Regions from separate parts of the Sutcliffiella cohnii genome, predicted to be linked through region 2. Evidence: a T-box and tRNA genes for the amino acid it is inferred to sense, from the RefSeq annotation. Region 2 holds a T-box; the other holds one or more tRNA genes.
The links. The T-box of region 2 lies ahead of thrS (threonine--tRNA ligase). A T-box ahead of a tRNA ligase gene usually reads a tRNA of that ligase, here a tRNA-Thr.
Positions count from the first base shown of each region.

Region 1: it encodes a tRNA-Thr, which carries the amino acid that the T-box ahead of thrS (threonine--tRNA ligase) is inferred to sense. The anticodon was not compared.

Region 1 covers NZ_CP018866.1:3,544,400-3,553,813, reverse strand. The annotation lists rRNA gene BC6307_RS17815 (23S ribosomal RNA) at 1-2,334, shown strand, start outside; rRNA gene rrf (5S ribosomal RNA) at 2,451-2,567, shown strand; tRNA gene BC6307_RS17805 (tRNA-Val) at 2,577-2,652, shown strand; tRNA gene BC6307_RS17800 (tRNA-Thr) at 2,827-2,902, shown strand; tRNA gene BC6307_RS17795 (tRNA-Lys) at 3,088-3,163, shown strand; tRNA gene BC6307_RS17790 (tRNA-Leu) at 3,169-3,249, shown strand; tRNA gene BC6307_RS17785 (tRNA-Gly) at 3,263-3,337, shown strand; tRNA gene BC6307_RS17780 (tRNA-Leu) at 3,346-3,434, shown strand; tRNA gene BC6307_RS17775 (tRNA-Arg) at 3,453-3,529, shown strand; tRNA gene BC6307_RS17770 (tRNA-Pro) at 3,534-3,610, shown strand; tRNA gene BC6307_RS17765 (tRNA-Ala) at 3,638-3,710, shown strand; tRNA gene BC6307_RS17760 (tRNA-Met) at 3,733-3,809, shown strand; tRNA gene BC6307_RS17755 (tRNA-Ile) at 3,812-3,888, shown strand; tRNA gene BC6307_RS17750 (tRNA-Ser) at 3,906-3,998, shown strand; tRNA gene BC6307_RS17745 (tRNA-Met) at 4,086-4,162, shown strand; tRNA gene BC6307_RS17740 (tRNA-Asp) at 4,163-4,238, shown strand; tRNA gene BC6307_RS17735 (tRNA-Phe) at 4,404-4,479, shown strand; tRNA gene BC6307_RS17730 (tRNA-Thr) at 4,507-4,582, shown strand; tRNA gene BC6307_RS17725 (tRNA-His) at 4,608-4,680, shown strand; tRNA gene BC6307_RS17720 (tRNA-Gly) at 4,687-4,760, shown strand; tRNA gene BC6307_RS17715 (tRNA-Ile) at 4,766-4,842, shown strand; tRNA gene BC6307_RS17710 (tRNA-Asn) at 5,000-5,074, shown strand; tRNA gene BC6307_RS17705 (tRNA-Ser) at 5,078-5,168, shown strand; tRNA gene BC6307_RS17700 (tRNA-Glu) at 5,183-5,254, shown strand; gene BC6307_RS17695 (GNAT family protein) at 5,561-6,355, shown strand; gene glgB (1,4-alpha-glucan branching protein GlgB) at 6,867-8,762, shown strand; gene BC6307_RS17685 (glucose-1-phosphate adenylyltransferase) at 8,765-9,414, shown strand, end outside.
Region 2 covers NZ_CP018866.1:3,337,705-3,347,118, reverse strand. The annotation lists gene coaE (dephospho-CoA kinase) at 1-542, shown strand, start outside; gene BC6307_RS16785 (glyceraldehyde-3-phosphate dehydrogenase) at 703-1,734, shown strand; gene speD (adenosylmethionine decarboxylase) at 2,074-2,448, shown strand; gene BC6307_RS16775 (cytosolic protein) at 2,653-3,054, shown strand; gene nrdR (transcriptional regulator NrdR) at 3,075-3,536, shown strand; gene BC6307_RS16765 (replication initiation and membrane attachment family protein) at 3,623-5,023, shown strand; gene ytxC (sporulation protein YtxC) at 5,209-6,042, shown strand; T-box leader at 6,108-6,348, shown strand; gene thrS (threonine--tRNA ligase) at 6,402-8,336, shown strand; ribosomal protein L20 leader region at 8,461-8,588, shown strand; gene infC (translation initiation factor IF-3) at 8,636-9,154, shown strand; gene rpmI (50S ribosomal protein L35) at 9,176-9,376, shown strand; gene rplT (50S ribosomal protein L20) at 9,409-9,414, shown strand, end outside.

The DNA.
Region 1 (9,414 bases), 210 kb from region 2:
GTGCCTTTTGTAGAATGAACCGGCGAGTTACGATTACGTGCAAGGTTAAGTTGATGAGACGGAGCCGTAGCGAAAGCGAGTCTGAATAGGGCGTCATAGTACGTGGTCGTAGACCCGAAACCAGGTGATCTACCCATGTCCAGGGTGAAGTTCAGGTAACACTGAATGGAGGCCCGAACCCACGCACGTTGAAAAGTGCGGGGATGAGGTGTGGGTAGCGGAGAAATTCCAATCGAACCTGGAGATAGCTGGTTCTCTCCGAAATAGCTTTAGGGCTAGCCTTGAGTAAAGAGTCTTGGAGGTAGAGCACTGATTGGACTAGGGGTCCTCATCGGATTACCGAATTCAGTCAAACTCCGAATGCCAAAGACTTGTTTCTCAGGAGTCAGACTGCGAGTGATAAGATCCGTAGTCAAGAGGGAAACAGCCCAGACCGCCAGCTAAGGTCCCAAAGTATACGTTAAGTGGAAAAGGATGTGGAGTTGCTTAGACAACCAGGATGTTGGCTTAGAAGCAGCCACCATTTAAAGAGTGCGTAATAGCTCACTGGTCGAGTGACTCTGCGCCGAAAATGTACCGGGGCTAAACGTATCACCGAAGCTGCGGACTGTTCTTACGAACAGTGGTAGGAGAGCGTTCTAAGGGCGTTGAAGCTAGACCGTAAGGACTGGTGGAGCGCTTAGAAGTGAGAATGCCGGTATGAGTAGCGAAAGAAGGGTGAGAATCCCTTCCACCGAATGCCTAAGGTTTCCTGAGGAAGGCTCGTCCGCTCAGGGTTAGTCGGGACCTAAGCCGAGGCCGAAAGGCGTAGGCGATGGATAACAGGTTGATATTCCTGTACCACCTCATTCCGTTTGAGCGATGGAGGGACGCAGGAGGATAGGGTAAGCGCACTGTTGGATATGTGCGTCCAAGCAGTTAGGCTGGATAAGTAGGCAAATCCGCTTATCCTAAAGGCTGAGCTGTGATGGCGAGGGAAATATAGTACCGAAGTTCCTGATTCCACACTGCCAAGAAAAGCTTCTAGCGAGGAATATGGTGCCCGTACCGCAAACCGACACAGGTAGGCGAGGAGAGAATCCTAAGGTGAGCGAGAGAACTCTGGTTAAGGAACTCGGCAAAATGACCCCGTAACTTCGGGAGAAGGGGTGCTCTGTTAGGGTGTTAAAGCCCGAGAGAGCCGCAGTGAATAGGCCCAGGCGACTGTTTAGCAAAAACACAGGTCTCTGCGAAGCCGTAAGGCGAAGTATAGGGGCTGACGCCTGCCCGGTGCTGGAAGGTTAAGGGGAAAGGTTAGCGCTTTGGCGCGAAGCTTTGAACCGAAGCCCCAGTAAACGGCGGCCGTAACTATAACGGTCCTAAGGTAGCGAAATTCCTTGTCGGGTAAGTTCCGACCCGCACGAAAGGCGTAACGATCTGGGCACTGTCTCAACCAGAGACTCGGTGAAATTATAGTACCTGTGAAGATGCAGGTTACCCGCGACAGGACGGAAAGACCCCGTGGAGCTTTACTGTAGCCTGATATTGAATTTTGGTACAGCTTGTACAGGATAGGTAGGAGCCTGAGAAGCCGGAGCGCTAGCTTCGGTGGAGGCGTCGGTGGGATACTACCCTGGCTGTATTGAAATTCTAACCCGCGAGCCTTATCGGCTCGGGAGACAGTGTCAGGTGGGCAGTTTGACTGGGGCGGTCGCCTCCTAAAGAGTAACGGAGGCGCCCAAAGGTTCCCTCAGAATGGTTGAAAATCATTCGTAGAGTGTAAAGGCACAAGGGAGCTTGACTGCGAGACCTACAAGTCGAGCAGGGACGAAAGTCGGGCTTAGTGATCCGGTGGTTCCGCATGGAAGGGCCATCGCTCAACGGATAAAAGCTACCCCGGGGATAACAGGCTTATCTCCCCCAAGAGTCCACATCGACGGGGAGGTTTGGCACCTCGATGTCGGCTCATCGCATCCTGGGGCTGTAGTCGGTCCCAAGGGTTGGGCTGTTCGCCCATTAAAGCGGTACGCGAGCTGGGTTCAGAACGTCGTGAGACAGTTCGGTCCCTATCCGTCGTGGGCGTAGGAAATTTGAGAAGAGCTGTCCTTAGTACGAGAGGACCGGGATGGACGCACCGCTGGTGTACCAGTTGTCTTGCCAAAGGCATAGCTGGGTAGCTACGTGCGGACGGGATAAGTGCTGAAAGCATCTAAGCATGAAGCCCCCCTCAAGATGAGATTTCCTTTAGCATTATGCTAGTAAGATCCCTGAAAGATGATCAGGTTGATAGGTTCGAGGTGGAAGCGTGGCGACACGTGTAGCTGACGAATACTAATCGATCGAGGACTTAACCAATGTATATGAACGATACGAACTATCTTGATGAAAATATTATCTAGTTTTGAAAGAATAAAAAAACACTTGATTTTTTATGAAAAGTGAATATAATTATTCTTGTCACTTAATAATAGTCTGGTAATGATGGCGAAGAGGTCACACCCGTTCCCATACCGAACACGGAAGTTAAGCTCTTCAGCGCCGATGGTAGTTGGGGGCTGTCCCCCTGCGAGAGTAGGACGTTGCCAGGCTGTTATAACGGAGGATTAGCTCAGCTGGGAGAGCACCTGCCTTACAAGCAGGGGGTCGGCGGTTCGATCCCGTCATCCTCCACCATTATTATTTAACTAAACTAAATATGCCGGTGTAGCTCAGTTGGTAGAGCACGATCGAATACGCTTCGAAGGAATCACTTCAGCGCACAAATCGAGCTGCTACTTGAATAATCTTTCTGAGATTTGGGTGACGGCTATTAAAAAGAAGTAATAGTTTTAAATGCAAATTATATATGCCGGTGTAGCTCAGTTGGTAGAGCAACTGACTTGTAATCAGTAGGTCGTGGGTTCGACTCCTATCGCCGGCACCATTTATTAAGTGCCATTAGCTCAGTCGGTAGAGCACGTCGGAATTTGCTACGAAGCATAAGCTTCAGCGTACATGCCGAGCTGCTACTTGAATTAACATCCTGAGGCATGGACGTCTAAAGGAAACACTTCTTCGAATAGTATCATGCTTACAGTTGTATTAGACTTTAGGCAGAATAATAATTAAGTGCCATTAGCTCAGTCGGTAGAGCATCTGACTTTTAATCAGAGGGTCGAAGGTTCGAGTCCTTCATGGCACACCATCTACGCGGGTGTGGCGGAATTGGCAGACGCGCTAGACTTAGGATCTAGTGTCTTTGACGTGGGGGTTCGAGTCCCTTCACCCGCATAAGTAAATATTAGCGGAAGTAGTTCAGTGGTAGAACACCACCTTGCCAAGGTGGGGGTCGCGGGTTCGAATCCCGTCTTCCGCTCCACGAAAGTTGCCGGGGTGGCGGAACTGGCAGACGCACAGGACTTAAAATCCTGCGGTAGGTGACTACCGTACCGGTTCGATTCCGGTCCTCGGCACCATTTTTAAAAATAAGAATAGCGCCCGTAGCTCAATTGGATAGAGCGTTTGACTACGGATCAAAAGGTTAGGGGTTCGAGTCCTCTCGGGCGCGCCATTCACGGGAAGTAGCTCAGCTTGGTAGAGCACTTGGTTTGGGACCAAGGGGTCGCAGGTTCAAATCCTGTCTTCCCGACCAGATAACATTTTAATTGATTTAACTCATGGGGCCTTAGCTCAGCTGGGAGAGCGCCTGCCTTGCACGCAGGAGGTCAGCGGTTCGATCCCGCTAGGCTCCACTTATCTTTAATAAAATACTTTGGCGGTGTAGCTCAGCTGGCTAGAGCGTACGGTTCATACCCGTGAGGTCGTGGGTTCGACTCCCTCCGCCGCTACCAAAGGACCTTTAGCTCAGTTGGTTAGAGCAGACGGCTCATAACCGTCCGGTCGTAGGTTCGAGTCCTACAAGGTCCACCATGTATCATTCATAATTCGGAGGAATACCCAAGTCCGGCTGAAGGGATCGGTCTTGAAAACCGACAGGGGTGTTAAAGCCCGCGGGGGTTCGAATCCCTCTTCCTCCGCCATATTATATTTATCATTCAAGAAATTATATCGTTCGAATGATGAAAAATGGCTACTTTAGAAAAAGAATATGTAGTAATTTTTATCGTCGCGGGGTGGAGCAGTCCGGTAGCTCGTCGGGCTCATAACCCGAAGGTCGCAGGTTCAAATCCTGTCCCCGCAACCAGGTCCCGTGGTGTAGCGGTTAACATGCCTGCCTGTCACGCAGGAGATCGCGGGTTCGATTCCCGTCGGGACCGCCATTATAAAAATTAATATTTAGGCTCGGTAGCTCAATCGGTAGAGCAACGAGCAAAGCATCATCGAAATTACTACGAGTTGTACTCGTCGAGAGGCTTCTTGAATAATCTTCCTGAGACGAGGACAATGGATACGAAAGACAAAGTTTAGGCCCGAAAATATTAAATGGCTCGGTAGCTCAGTCGGTAGAGCAATGGACTGAAAATCCATGTGTCGGCGGTTCGATTCCGTCCCGAGCCACCATTTTAATTATTATTATAAATCTTAAATGCCGGTGTAGCTCAGTTGGTAGAGCAACTGACTTGTAATCAGTAGGTCGTGGGTTCGACTCCTATCGCCGGCACCATCAATATTATTAGTACATTACCATGGCGGTTGTGGCGAAGTGGTTAACGCACCAGATTGTGGCTCTGGCACTCGTGGGTTCGATTCCCATCAATCGCCCTTTATGCGGGTGTAGTTTAATGGTAAAACCTCAGCCTTCCAAGCTGATGTCGTGGGTTCGATTCCCATCACCCGCTCCATTTAGGGGCCTATAGCTCAGCTGGTTAGAGCGCACGCCTGATAAGCGTGAGGTCGATGGTTCGAGTCCATTTAGGCCCACCATATTTTATTCCACCATAGCTCAGCGGTAGAGCAACGAGCAAAGCTTCATAGAATAACTGCGAGTTGTACTCGTCGAGCAGCATCTTGAATTAGCTTTCTGAGACGAGGACATTCGGCTATATGAAATCTAGTTCGTAAAAGAAAATAATATTTCTATTCCACCATAGCTCAGCGGTAGAGCATTCGGCTGTTAACCGAAGGGTCGTAGGTTCGAATCCTACTGGTGGAGCCATTTGGAGAAGTACTCAAGTGGCTGAAGAGGCGCCCCTGCTAAGGGTGTAGGTCGGGTAACCGGCGCGAGGGTTCAAATCCCTCCTTCTCCGCCAGCTATATGAAATTTGGCCCGTTGGTCAAGCGGTTAAGACACCGCCCTTTCACGGCGGTAACACGGGTTCGAATCCCGTACGGGTCATCTAAACAGTAGTCTATAAGACTACTGTTTTTTCTTTTGCTAGGAAACTAAAAAAATTGTAACTTTGTAGTGAACAGTATAACCTATTTGTCTCTTCTAGGACGAGCGCATAAACCAACTGCAAATTTTCTGTTACGTCCATATGACATAGCAACTCGAATTATCCTAGTTACCACTGCATTTCGTTTCCTCTTTCCCTTTGTTTAAAATGGTTGATTCTATCCATATTTCTATAGTTTGTTATAATAAATATAGTTACACAACTAGATCGACATCTTACTCTTTTAAGTAGGAAGTGAATTTAAGATGTTACCTTTTAATCTATCAAAACAGCTAGAACTCTCCGAAATTAATATGGTTACCTCACGATTACGTGCCCTTCAACAAATATCTAATAACGAATTAGGTGTAAATATTACTCAATTTGGCAATGCAACTGCCTTTTCAATTAATGGTATACCTGGTCCAGCTTACAATACAGTGAAAGGATTAACAGATGCAGAAGAACATCTTTTAGATGAAATCTTTTTCCATTATGCCGCGAAAAAAATTCCAATACAACTAGAGATAGTACCTGGACATGTAAGCTCACGACTGTTATCCAAACTTCCAAACTACGGAGTTTCTCACAAAGATTTTCATACTACATTGTTTAGTTCTGGGTCAAAGCCAACTATTCATAAGTTAAATAGCCATGTAAACATTACTGAATTAACCGTTGAACAGTTTCATCTATATGGAGAAATTTATGTAAAAGCTTTTAACATGCCAACTTCTTTTAAAGAAGCAGTAAGTGGAAACAACATAATATTGCATGGTTTAGAAGGTTGGAAATTCTATTTGGCCACTATTGAAGAAAAGCCAGTCGGAGTAGGAGTATTACATATACATCATCATGTTGCAACTTTAGCTGTAGCCGCTACACTTCCAGAAAAGCGTGATAAGGGTATACATACTAGCTTAATATATGAACGCATATATGATGCTTTAGGTAGTGGTGCTCAATTAATATGTGGACAAGCTAAGTATGGAAGTGTTAGCCATTATAATATGCACAAGTTGGGCTTACAAGTAGCTTATACGAAAGCTCTATGGTCCTAATATAAAAATAATGTACTATCCTTCCATCTAAGTATCGTTTGGAGAAAGTATAAGATAATACAACACCTAACATTTATACAAGAATCTTAATTTTATGGTTTACTTTTATATATAGTATGTAAATGCAAAAAGCTCGTTTATTACGAGCTTTTTTTTTGCAAGTAAATTAAGAAAATGGTGGCATTAAGTTTTCACAGTATAAAAATAGGTCAAAATATACAATAAGAAACTATTATTCCACAAAAATTTTTCCATTTAACATAAAAACATATCGACAGGTTTCTACAAAATGCTACTCGTTTGTGAAATTTGTGAAAACGTTAGCACGAGTAATAAAAAAATGTGTTCGTTCTAGTAGAAGCATTGAAAGCGGTTAATTTCTTCTGCAGCTTTCGACAATAATTTTATTATTTAAAATTTTGTAAAAACATGTCTACAAAAATAATTATACAGTTGTCAGAAAACTATTTATCATAATTAGTAGGAAACATTATGAAGGAAGGGTGAAGAAATGCTTGTCGCTACTCCAACAGATTATCAGTTGCACTTATTTCATGAAGGAACATACTACAAAAGCTTTGAATTGTTTGGTTCACACATTGTAAAGAAAAGAAGAAAGTTAGTAGGTACTAGATTTACTGTTTGGGCACCAAATGCTAAAAATGTTAGATTGATTGGTTCCTTCAACAATTGGAATGGATCTAGTAATGAATTAGAAAGGTTGAATAAGGAAGGTGTTTGGACAATACTCATTCCAGATGAGGACTTGAGTGGACATCTTTATAAGTACGAAATAGTCACACAAACTGGTGAGATTTTACATAAAGCAGATCCGTACGCTTTTTATTCAGAAGTGCGACCAAATACTGCCTCTATCGTCTATCCATTAAACGGCTATAAATGGAAGGATGCAAATTGGCGACGTAAGAAAAAAAGACAATCTATATATGAAAAGCCATTGTTTATATATGAGCTACATCTTGCATCTTGGAAAAAGAAACAAGATGGTTCTTTGTATAATTACGAGGAATTGGCAGATGAATTAATACCGTACGTTAAAGAAATGGGTTATACCCACATAGAATTATTACCATTAGTTGAACATCCATATGATCGTTCGTGGGGATATCAAGGTACTGGCTATTACTCTGCAACAAGTCGGTATGGAACTCCACATGAACTGATGATGTTTATTGATAAATGTCATCAAGAAGATATAGGAGTCATTCTTGATTGGGTTCCAGGGCATTTTTGTAAAGATGCACATGGATTATATATGTTTGATGGTACTCCAACATTTGAATATGCTGCATATAACGATAGAGAAAATGAGGTATGGGGAACAGCAAATTTTGATTTAGGAAAAACGGAGGTTCAGAGCTTTCTAATCTCCAATGCGATCTTTTGGATGGAATATTTCCATGTAGATGGCTTCCGTGTGGATGCAGTAGCAAATATGCTGTTTTGGCCTAATTCGGATGAGCTCCATGCAAATCCTTTTGCGATAAATTTTTTAAAGAAATTAAATGAAGCAGTATATGAATTTGATTATAGTGCGTTAATGATTGCTGAAGATTCAACAGATTGGCCCCTAGTAACAAAACCAACCTCTGTTGATGGATTAGGTTTTAATTATAAGTGGAATATGGGTTGGATGAACGACATGTTATCTTACATGATTCTATCGCCTGAACAACGTAGAAATCATCATAATAAAGTCACTTTTTCCCTCCTTTATGCATTTTCAGAAAACTTTATTTTACCCTTATCTCACGATGAAGTAGTTCATGGTAAACGATCTTTACTAAATAAAATGCCAGGTGACTACAGTGGGAAATTTGATCAATTAAGGCTTTTTTATGGATATTATATGACTCACCCTGGCAAAAAATTATTATTTATGGGAAGCGAGTTCGGTCAATGGGATGAATGGAAAGACCAAGACCAATTAGATTGGGTGTTAATGGACGAATTTAATACCCATAAACAGATGCAAATATTTATGAAAGATTTAATTAAAACATATACTGAAACACCAGCTTTGTTTGAGAAAGACCATGAGCAAGATGGCTTTGAATGGATTGATGCTAATAACTCTGATCAAAGTATTTTTAGTTTTATACGTAAAGGAAAAAAAGATGATGAATTTGTCATTATTTTATGTAATTTCACGAAAGAGCAATACGTAGATTATAAAATTGGAGTTCCTGAACTTACTAACTACGAAGAATTTTTCACTAGTAGTCGAAGTGAGTATGGAGGTTCGAGTAGTTTACAAAGCAAAGAATCATCTTCAGTAGAAGGAGAATATCATGGAAAGCCGTATCATATGTTGGTCGATATTGCACCATTTGGTTTTAGTATGTGGAGGCCGAAGAGAAGACGATGGGAGAGAGGGAATTCATGAAAATGAAAAAAAGTTGTGTAGCAATGTTGTTAGCGGGTGGAAAGGGCAGTCGTTTGAGCTCGCTAACGAAAAATATTGCAAAACCAGCAGTTCCGTTTGGTGGAAAATACCGTATTATCGATTTTACGTTAAGTAATTGTACGAATTCTGGAATCGATACGGTTGGCATATTAACGCAATATCAACCTTTAGAGCTCCATTCCTATATTGGAATTGGAAGTGCATGGGATCTTGATCGACGAAATGGTGGGGTAACTGTTCTTCCACCATACAGTGAATCAGCTGGAGTGAAATGGTATACAGGTACTGCTAGTGCAATATATCAAAATATGAATTACTTAAAGCAGTACGACCCTGAGTACGTTTTAATATTATCAGGAGATCATATTTATAAGATGGATTATGCAGAGATGCTCGATTTTCATGTAGAAAAAAATGCAGATGTATCAATATCTGTTATCGAGGTTCCATGGGAAGAAGCGAGTCGTTTTGGAATTATGAATACGAATGATCAACAAGAGGTTATTGAATTTGATGAGAAGCCAGCTCACCCAAAAAGCAATTTAGCCTCAATGGGGATATATATATTTAAGTGGTCAATTTTAAAAGAATATTTAGAAATGGATGACCGGAATCCAGAATCTAGCCATGA
Region 2 (9,414 bases):
CTAACATATTAAAAGAAAAAGGAATACCAATTGTAGATGCGGATATTATCGCCAGAGAAGTTGTCGAAATAGGATCAGAGACGTTAAACAAGTTAGTAGAAACTTTTTCACCGGCTATATTACATAACGATGGATCATTAGATAGGGCAGCGTTAGGAAGTATCATTTTTCATAATGAAGAAAAACGTCAGCTGTTAAATAGTATTATGCACCCTAGCATTAGAAAAAGGATGAAAGAAAAAACTGCTCAATATTTACAAGAAGGCTACTCAGTTGTCGTAATGGACATACCGTTATTATTTGAGAGTAAATTAACACATCTAGTCGATAAAACAATTGTAGTTTATGTGGACGAGGAAGTTCAATTAAAGCGACTAATGGAAAGAAATACACTATCAAAAGACGAAGCTTTAGCAAGAATTCATTCACAAATGCCTCTAAAAGAGAAAAAAAATCTAGCCGATTTCGTCATCGATAACAACGGATCACTAAACGAAACAACAACGCAATTACAAGAAATAATTCAAAAAATTCAAGCATAACTCACCTTCATTACACTCGCCATTAAAGGTGAGTTTTTTTAGTTTAAAAAGTTGATAATCGACATATATTTCTGATGACACAACAAAAGTTATTGTGTTATACTAATTACAAGAATTATAGTTTATAAGTATAACATATATATGAAAAGGGGTAATTGTAATGATGGCAAAGGTTGCAATTAATGGATTCGGACGAATCGGGAGAATGGTATTTAGACGCGCAATCCAAGAGGGGAACATCGATATCGTTGCAATCAATGCGAGCTATCCAGCAGAAACGTTAGCTCACTTAATTAAGTATGACACAAATCACGGTCGTTTCGATGGAGAAATAATTCCCGAAAATGATGCATTAATCGTGAATGGTAAAAGAATTCAATTAGTAAATAATCGTAACCCAGAAGAATTACCATGGGAAGAGCTTAATATAGATATCGTTATTGAAGCTACTGGCAAATTTAATTCTCGTGATAAAGCAGCGCTTCATTTAAACGCAGGGGCAAAAAAAGTAGTACTAACAGCTCCTGGTAAAAATGAAGATGTCACCATTGTAATGGGCGTAAATGAAGAAACGTTAGATATCGAGAATCATGAAGTGATTTCAAATGCATCTTGTACAACGAACTGTTTAGCTCCCGTTGTAAAAGTGTTAGATGAGCAGTTTGGAATTGTAAACGGTTTAATGACGACAGTTCATGCATATACGAACGATCAAAAGAATATTGACAATCCACATAAAGATTTACGTAGAGCTCGTGCATGTGCTCAATCTATTATTCCGACATCAACAGGGGCTGCGAAAGCGTTATCTTTAGTATTACCGCACTTGAAAGGCAAACTACATGGGATGGCGCTTAGAGTACCAACGCCAAACGTATCTTTAGTGGACTTAGTAGTAGACGTTAAACAAAACGTTACGGTAGATGACGTAAATGATGCGTTTAAAACGGCTTCTATCGGATCATTAGAAGGAATTGTTGATGTAACAATGGAGCCACTTGTATCTATTGATTTCAATACAAACCCTAATTCAGCGATAATTGATGGGTTATCAACGATAGTAATGGAAGGGAATAAAGTAAAAGTATTAGCATGGTATGATAACGAATGGGGATATTCTTGCAGAGTAGTGGATTTAGTTAATTTTGTAGCAGAAAAAATGTTTCAATCCGAAAAAGTAGTAGCGGGATAAATGTAAATAGACTTTCAAAGTGACTGGTGAATATAAATCATTAGTCACTTTTTTTATGTAATCGTAATGGAAAAATTGTAATGCCCTTTACTTGGATATAAAAAATCCAGTTGTGACAAGCTACATATTAAAAGTATTACCCCCTAAATTTATTTAAAGAAAAACTATTGAAAAAAGAAAACAAACAAAGTATACTATGATTCGTGAACTTCTTGAAGCGGTAATGTTCCTACTTAAAGGGTTAGGACCTCTCTGGACTAACTTTCCCCCGTGGTAGGAATAATTAAACGGAGTTTTTGAAGGAAATTCATGTAAATAATAATAAAGGGGGAACGTGAGATGGAAACTATTGGTCGTCACGTTATTTCAGAGTTATGGGGTTGCGATTTTAACAAGTTAAATGACATGGATTATGTAGAAAAGACATTTGTGGATGCTGCACTTAAATCAGGAGCAGAAATTCGTGAAGTAGCATTTCATAAATTTGCACCACAAGGAATTAGTGGTGTTGTTATTATTTCTGAATCTCATTTAACAATTCATAGCTTCCCGGAGCATGGTTATGCAAGTATCGATGTGTATACATGCGGAGATTTAGACCCGAATATTGCGGCGAATTATATTGCCGATGCGTTAGATGCTAAAACACGTGAAACAATCGAGCTTCCACGTGGTATGGGCCCAGTTGAAGTAAAGAAAGCAAAAGCACTTTAAAAGATGAAGAAAATGAATTAAAATGGAAAGAGGTGTATATGCACCTCTTTTTCTTATGGTCTTTTCTTTAAAATATCTTCTAAGAATTTTTACTTTGCGATTAATCCTAAGTAGAATGAAAAGAAGAAAATTAGAGGAATTTTCAAATTAGGACAAGCTGTAAATAAATACATATACTCTATAGTTAGGGGTTGTCATATTTTTATGTCAATTGGACAAAAGATTAAATCGTTTTTTTCTACTCAAACAGAAACGAGAGAAAATCATATAAATGAACAATTAAAAAGTCGATATTATAAAACGACAACTAAAAAAGCAATCGAAGCTATAAAAACTATTATTCATCAAGAGGATGGCTTAACTGTGAAATCAGTTTCCGAGGAGCATGGTGAGATAGCTGTTGAAGTTCGTAAAGGAAAAAAAGCTTTTATGATTATTACTGTCATTTCTGTAAGACCTTTTGAAACGGCAATCGATTTCTCTGTTACAACGGAAACAGTACTACCTTCTGATTTTGGCTATAGTAGAAAGTTAATTTTTATAATGTATGAAAAGCTTGGTAAGCAATTAACATATGTCGGTTCAGGATTAAATGCAGAAAAGTAAAAGAACGGAGTGAGAACTAAATGAAGTGCCCAACATGCAACCACAATGGAACTAGAGTTTTAGACTCTCGTCCAGTCGAAGAAGGACGTTCCATTCGCCGTCGTAGAGAATGTGAAGCTTGCTCTTTTCGATTTACTACATTTGAAAAAGTAGAACAAATGCCATTAATCGTTGTGAAAAAAGAAGGAGTACGTGAGGAATTTAGCCGTGAAAAGGCGTTACGTGGTTTAATACGAGCTTGTGAAAAAAGACCAGTTCCTTTAGAAAAGTTAGAAGATATAGTGATTAACGTTGAAAAAGATTTACGAAATATAGGTGTGTCGGAAGTAAATAGTAATACTATCGGTGAAATGGTCATGGATCACTTAGCAAAAATTGACGAAATTGCATACGTTCGTTTTGCTTCTGTTTATCGACAATTTAAAGATATAAATGTATTTTTAGATGAGCTGAAAGAGCTAATTGAACGCGAAAGAAAATAATGATAGAAAAAGAGCTTAATGATAGGCTCTTTTTCACGTATTTCTGATTAAGTTTTAAGTTTGGATGATACGAAGGAGGGATCAAGTTGACGAGGTATTGGAATGAACTAATCCCAATTGATCGCTATGTTGTAAAAGTGAACGGATTATTACAAGAAGCAGATAGAAAAATTATTACGATGCTGTACCAACCTTTGATAGGGTTTCGAGGCTACAGTTTATTTATGACACTTTGGAGTGAATTGGAACAAGATCGTCTTTGGGGAGAAGAGTCTACTCACCATAGTATCATGACGACAATGCAATGTAACTTAAAAGATATACATCAGGAGCGTTTAAAACTTGAAGCTATTGGACTCCTGAAAACGTTCGTGAAAGAAGAGGAAAATGTAAGATCTTTTGTTTATGAACTACAACCACCCCTCACTCCCGAAACATTTTTCTCTGATCCGATGTTAAATATATATTTGTATAACCGTCTTGGGAAAAGTAAGTATGTGAAAGTGAAGAATTTCTTTAGTGATGAAATTATTCCTAACACGTTTCAAAATATTACACGTTCTTTCCATGAGGTGTTTGCATCTATCCAGGCTGAAAGTATGATGACACAAGTAACTGATGAGGTGTTAGAAGACTCAAAGCTTGATGAAGATCTGGAATGGATTACGAAAAAAGATGGGAAAGAAATTGAAGTGAAGCATGAAGGTTTTGATTTTTCGCTGTTCTATGCTGGTCTTTCAGAAGTTGTTATCCCACGAAAATCTATTACACCGAAAGTGGAAGAAGCTATCTCAAAATTATCATTTTTATATCATATTGATCCTATTACGATGAAGGATATTGTCATGAATGCTATCGATGATGACGATACCGTTAATATAGAGGAACTAAGAAAAGTAGCAAGAGATTGGTATCAATTAGAAAATAAAGATGGACTACCAACATTAGTCGAGCGTACGCAACCAGTTCATTTAAGAAAAATGGATGATAAAAAACCGAAATCAAAAGATGAACAGTTAATTCAAATGTTGGAAAACGTCTCACCAAAACAACTGTTGTCTGATTTTTCAGGTGGCGATCCTTCTATATCGGACTTGTGGATTGTGGAAGATGTGATGTTTAAGCAACAACTTCCAGCAGGCGTTGTGAATGTGCTTTTGTACTATGTTTTACTAAAAACAGATATGAAATTAAACCGAAATTATGTGGAAAAAATAGCTAGCCATTGGGCAAGAAAGCGCGTCACAACTGTTATCGAAGCGATGGAGCTAGCAAAAGCAGAAAATCGCCAATATCAAAATTGGGCGAAAACAAAACAAACCAAATCTACAGCCACAAAGCAAACGAAAGATACACCTAATCGTAATCGGTTTATTAGTGAAAAAACGAAGGAAGAAGAGGAAAAAGAAACCGTTAGTGCCCAAGAAGAAAATAAGCGAAAACTCGCAGAACGACTAGAAAAACTTAAATTAAATAAAGGTAAGTAAACGTTAGAGCACATCCCTCTAGCGTTTTTTTATTAAAAGGAGGCTCGACTCCCTCCCCGCGGAAAGCAAGTGTCTGCAGCGACGAAGGAGACGCAACGTTCCCCTCATGTTTTTATAAAGATTTATCATTTTTTAATACTTTCCCCCATATACATAGAAGCAGGTGTAATAAAGGGGGGACAAACTTGTTTGAGATTTCCTTTCATGATGAAACTGATGCAAGTATTGTTTATAAGCAACTTAAAAATTGTTTCGTAAAAAGTGACAGTTCACTTTCTTTACATAACGAAAAAATTTGTATGGAAATGCATGAGTTGAAAAAAATAAAGCCAAGTATGATTGAGACGTTAAGATGGTTTGTAAAGAAAAAAGAACAACAACGGGCATTGTCAGTGTTAGAACACTCCTTTTTCTATAAGGACATAGAAGAGCAAGAACAAATTTTATCCATATTACAAAGCATTCTAAACGGAGAAAGAGACGACATCCCTAATCTGCCATCGCTAGTAGAAAGAGACCAAACATTAATTAAATCGCTACATTTATTGTTAGAAAATCCAGTTTCATTTTCATTCGAATCTGTATTAACTTTCCGACTTAAACATTATTTTGACTCGTTGTATCAATTTATTGAAGCGGCTATTGATGAGTATAAAATGGAACAGGAATATCAAGCGTTTATTCAACAATTGAGAGAGGTGTTATTTTCAGCTGAATCAAAACTAGATGAAGTCCATTTAGTGTATGAAACACACTTTGAATTTTACGATAGCCAACAAAATTACTTATCGAAAGATCACTTAAAAAAATATATTAACAGAACTCATTTTAATAATTATGCCTTTTATATTGATTCAGTCGTTTTGGCTCCATTAGTGTCAATAGCTCCAAATAAACTTTATTTATACACAGATCATATGGATCATCAACTTGTCCAAACGATCCGAAACATATTTCAAGAGCGTGCTACGATAAAACCGTATCAACACTTTCCGCTAAAAAAAATGAAAGTTGAGTAATCCACTACTTGATTTTATTGTGTAGGGAGAATATAATTACCTACATATTCATTTTAATTTAAAAGCGAAAAGTAATGATAAGGACAATAGTAGTTAAATACGAATTTCAGAGAGGGAAGACAAGGCTGAAAGCTTCCTATTACGATTTAAGTACTTACCACCTTTAAACTTCAACAGCGAACCTTAATAGCAGTAGTTGTTGACGGCAGTTCCGTTACCCAAACTAAGCCATTATCTGTATATTTTGTTTGCAGAGCAATGGGAATTAGGGTGGAACCACGATGAGAATAATAACTCGTCCCTTTTTATAGGGGCGAGTTTTTTATTTTAATAAATAATAATAACAAGAGGTGATTAGGATGTCTGAATTAGTAAAAATTCAATTTCCAGACGGAGCGGTAAAGGAGTTTGAGCGTGGTACGACAACAGAAGATATTGCGGCATCCATTAGCCCAGGTCTAAAGAAAAAAGCCATCGCTGGAACTTTTAACGGCGAACAAATAGACTTGCGTACTCCAATAAACGAAGATGGTCAAATTAGTATTATTACACAAGATGGTGAAGATGCTTTATCTATTATGCGTCATAGCACTGCGCATCTTATGGCTCAAGCTATTAAACGTATTTATGGAAAAGGCGTTAAATTAGGTATTGGTCCTGTTATTGAGAACGGCTTCTATTATGACGTTGATATGGAGCATGCATTAACTCCAGAAGATTTACCTGCAATTGAAAAAGAAATGAAGAAAATAGTGAACGAAAACTTTGATATCGTTCGAGTGGAAGTTTCTCGCGAAGAAGCACTTCGTCGTTATGAAGAGATTGGCGATGAATTAAAATTGGAACTTATTCGTGAACTACCCGAAGGAGAAACAATTACAATTTACGAACAAGGTGAATTTTACGACCTTTGCCGTGGTGTACACGTTCCTTCTACTGGGAAAATTAAAGAATTCAAGTTACTAAGTATCGCTGGTGCTTACTGGCGAGGAGATAGTAAAAATAAAATGCTTCAACGTATTTATGGTACTGCGTTCTTCAAAAAAGCGGAATTAGACGAACATTTACGTTTATTAGAAGAAGCAAAAGAACGTGATCACCGTAAACTTGGGAAAGAATTAGACTTGTTCTTCAACTCGCAAAAGGTTGGGCAAGGACTCCCATTATGGTTACCGAAAGGGGCAACAATTCGTCGCGTTGTCGAACGTTACATTGTAGATAAAGAAATTAAATTAGGTTATGACCATGTGTATACTCCTGTAATGGGAAGTGTAGAATTATATAAAACTTCTGGTCACTGGGATCACTATCAAGACGGTATGTTCCCACCGATGGAAATGGACAATGAACAATTAGTACTTCGTCCGATGAACTGTCCTCATCATATGATGGTTTATAAAAACAGCATTCATAGTTATCGTCAGCTTCCAGTCCGTATTGCTGAGCTAGGAACAATGCATCGATATGAAATGTCTGGTGCATTATCAGGTTTACAACGTGTTCGTGGAATGACATTAAATGATGCACACATTTTCGTTCGTCCAGACCAAATTAAAGACGAATTTAAGAGAGTAGTTCATTTAATTCAGGAAGTTTATAAAGACTTTGGAATAAACGATTATTCCTTCCGTTTATCATATCGTGATCCTGAAGATACAGAGAAATATTACGATGATGATGCAATGTGGGAAAAAGCACAAAGCATGTTAAAAGATGCAATGGATGAAATGGAACTAGATTATTTCGAAGCGGATGGTGAAGCTGCGTTTTACGGACCAAAGTTAGACGTTCAAGTTCGTACAGCTTTAGGAAAAGACGAAACACTTTCTACTGTCCAATTAGACTTCTTGCTTCCTGAGAAATTTGATTTAACTTACGTTGGAGAAGATGGAAAGCAACACCGTCCAGTCGTAATCCACCGCGGAGTTGTTTCCACAATGGAGCGCTTTGTTGCCTTCTTAATAGAAGAATATAAAGGGGCATTCCCTACTTGGTTAGCTCCAGTTCAAGTACAAGTAATTCCTGTTTCTCCTGAAGCTCATTTTGACTATGCGAAAGAAGTGCAAGATCGCTTGAAAGCAGAAGGAATTCGCGTTGAGCTTGATGAACGTAACGAAAAAATTGGTTACAAAATTCGTGAAGCACAAATGCAAAAAATTCCTTACATGTTAGTGCTAGGTGACAATGAAATTCAAGAAAAAGCTGTAAATGTACGTAAGTACGGAGAGCAAAAATCAGAGACTATTCCGCTTGAGCAATTTTTACAGCAATTAGTAGCTGAAATAAAAAAATAAAAAAATAGTTGTCAAAGATAAATGTATCTGATACAATTTAAAACGTTGCTTGTTTTGAATATACATTCCTTGACAACCATCATAAGAAATGTTATATTTCTTAGGTGAATAGAATACTTGTTTATTGAACAAGAAGAAGCACCCGCTTCTCACCTGATTGACGCAAAATTGCAGTTGCCAGGTTTTACGAGAATTTTTCAACTTTAATTCGTAAAGTGTGGGTGTGTTATGCATCCACACTTTTTTTGTTCACAGGATTGTTCAAAAACGGTGTTCGTATAAAACCTTGGAGGTGGCTAATTATTAGCAAAGATATGATGGTGAACGAAGGTATTCGTTCTCGTGAGGTTCGTTTAATCGGTCAAAACGGAGACCAGCTTGGAATTAAAACAAAACAAGAAGCACTTGAGATTGCTGCAAAAGCAAACTTAGACTTAGTGCTAGTTGCTCCAAACGCAAAGCCTCCTGTATGCAGAATTATGGACTACGGAAAGTTCCGATTCGAGCAACAGAAGAAAGAAAAAGAGCAACGCAAAAACCAAAAAGTTATTAACGTAAAAGAAGTTCGATTAAGTCCTTCAATTGATGAACACGACTTTAACACGAAACTTCGAAATGCGATAAAGTTCCTTGAAAAAGGAGACAAAGTAAAAGCATCGATTCGATTCAAAGGTCGTGCCATTACACATAAAGAAATTGGTCAACGTGTATTAGACCGTTTCTCAGCAGCTTGCTCTGAAGTTGCAACAGTGGAATCGTCGCCTAAAATGGACGGTCGTAGCATGTTCTTAGTATTAGCACCTAAAAATGAAAAGTAAGAAATAGAGGAGGACTCACCTATGCCTAAAATGAAAACTCATCGCGGATCTGCGAAACGATTCAAAAAGACTGGATCTGGTAGTCTTAAGCGTTCTCACGCTTACACAAGTCACTTATTTGCTAACAAGTCTCAAAAGCAAAAACGTAAATTACGTAAAGCTGCTGTTGTAAGTAAAGGTGATTTCAAACGCATTCGTCATATGTTAGACAACATTAAATAATATCGGTTTTTTATATATAGGAGGGAAACACAATGCCA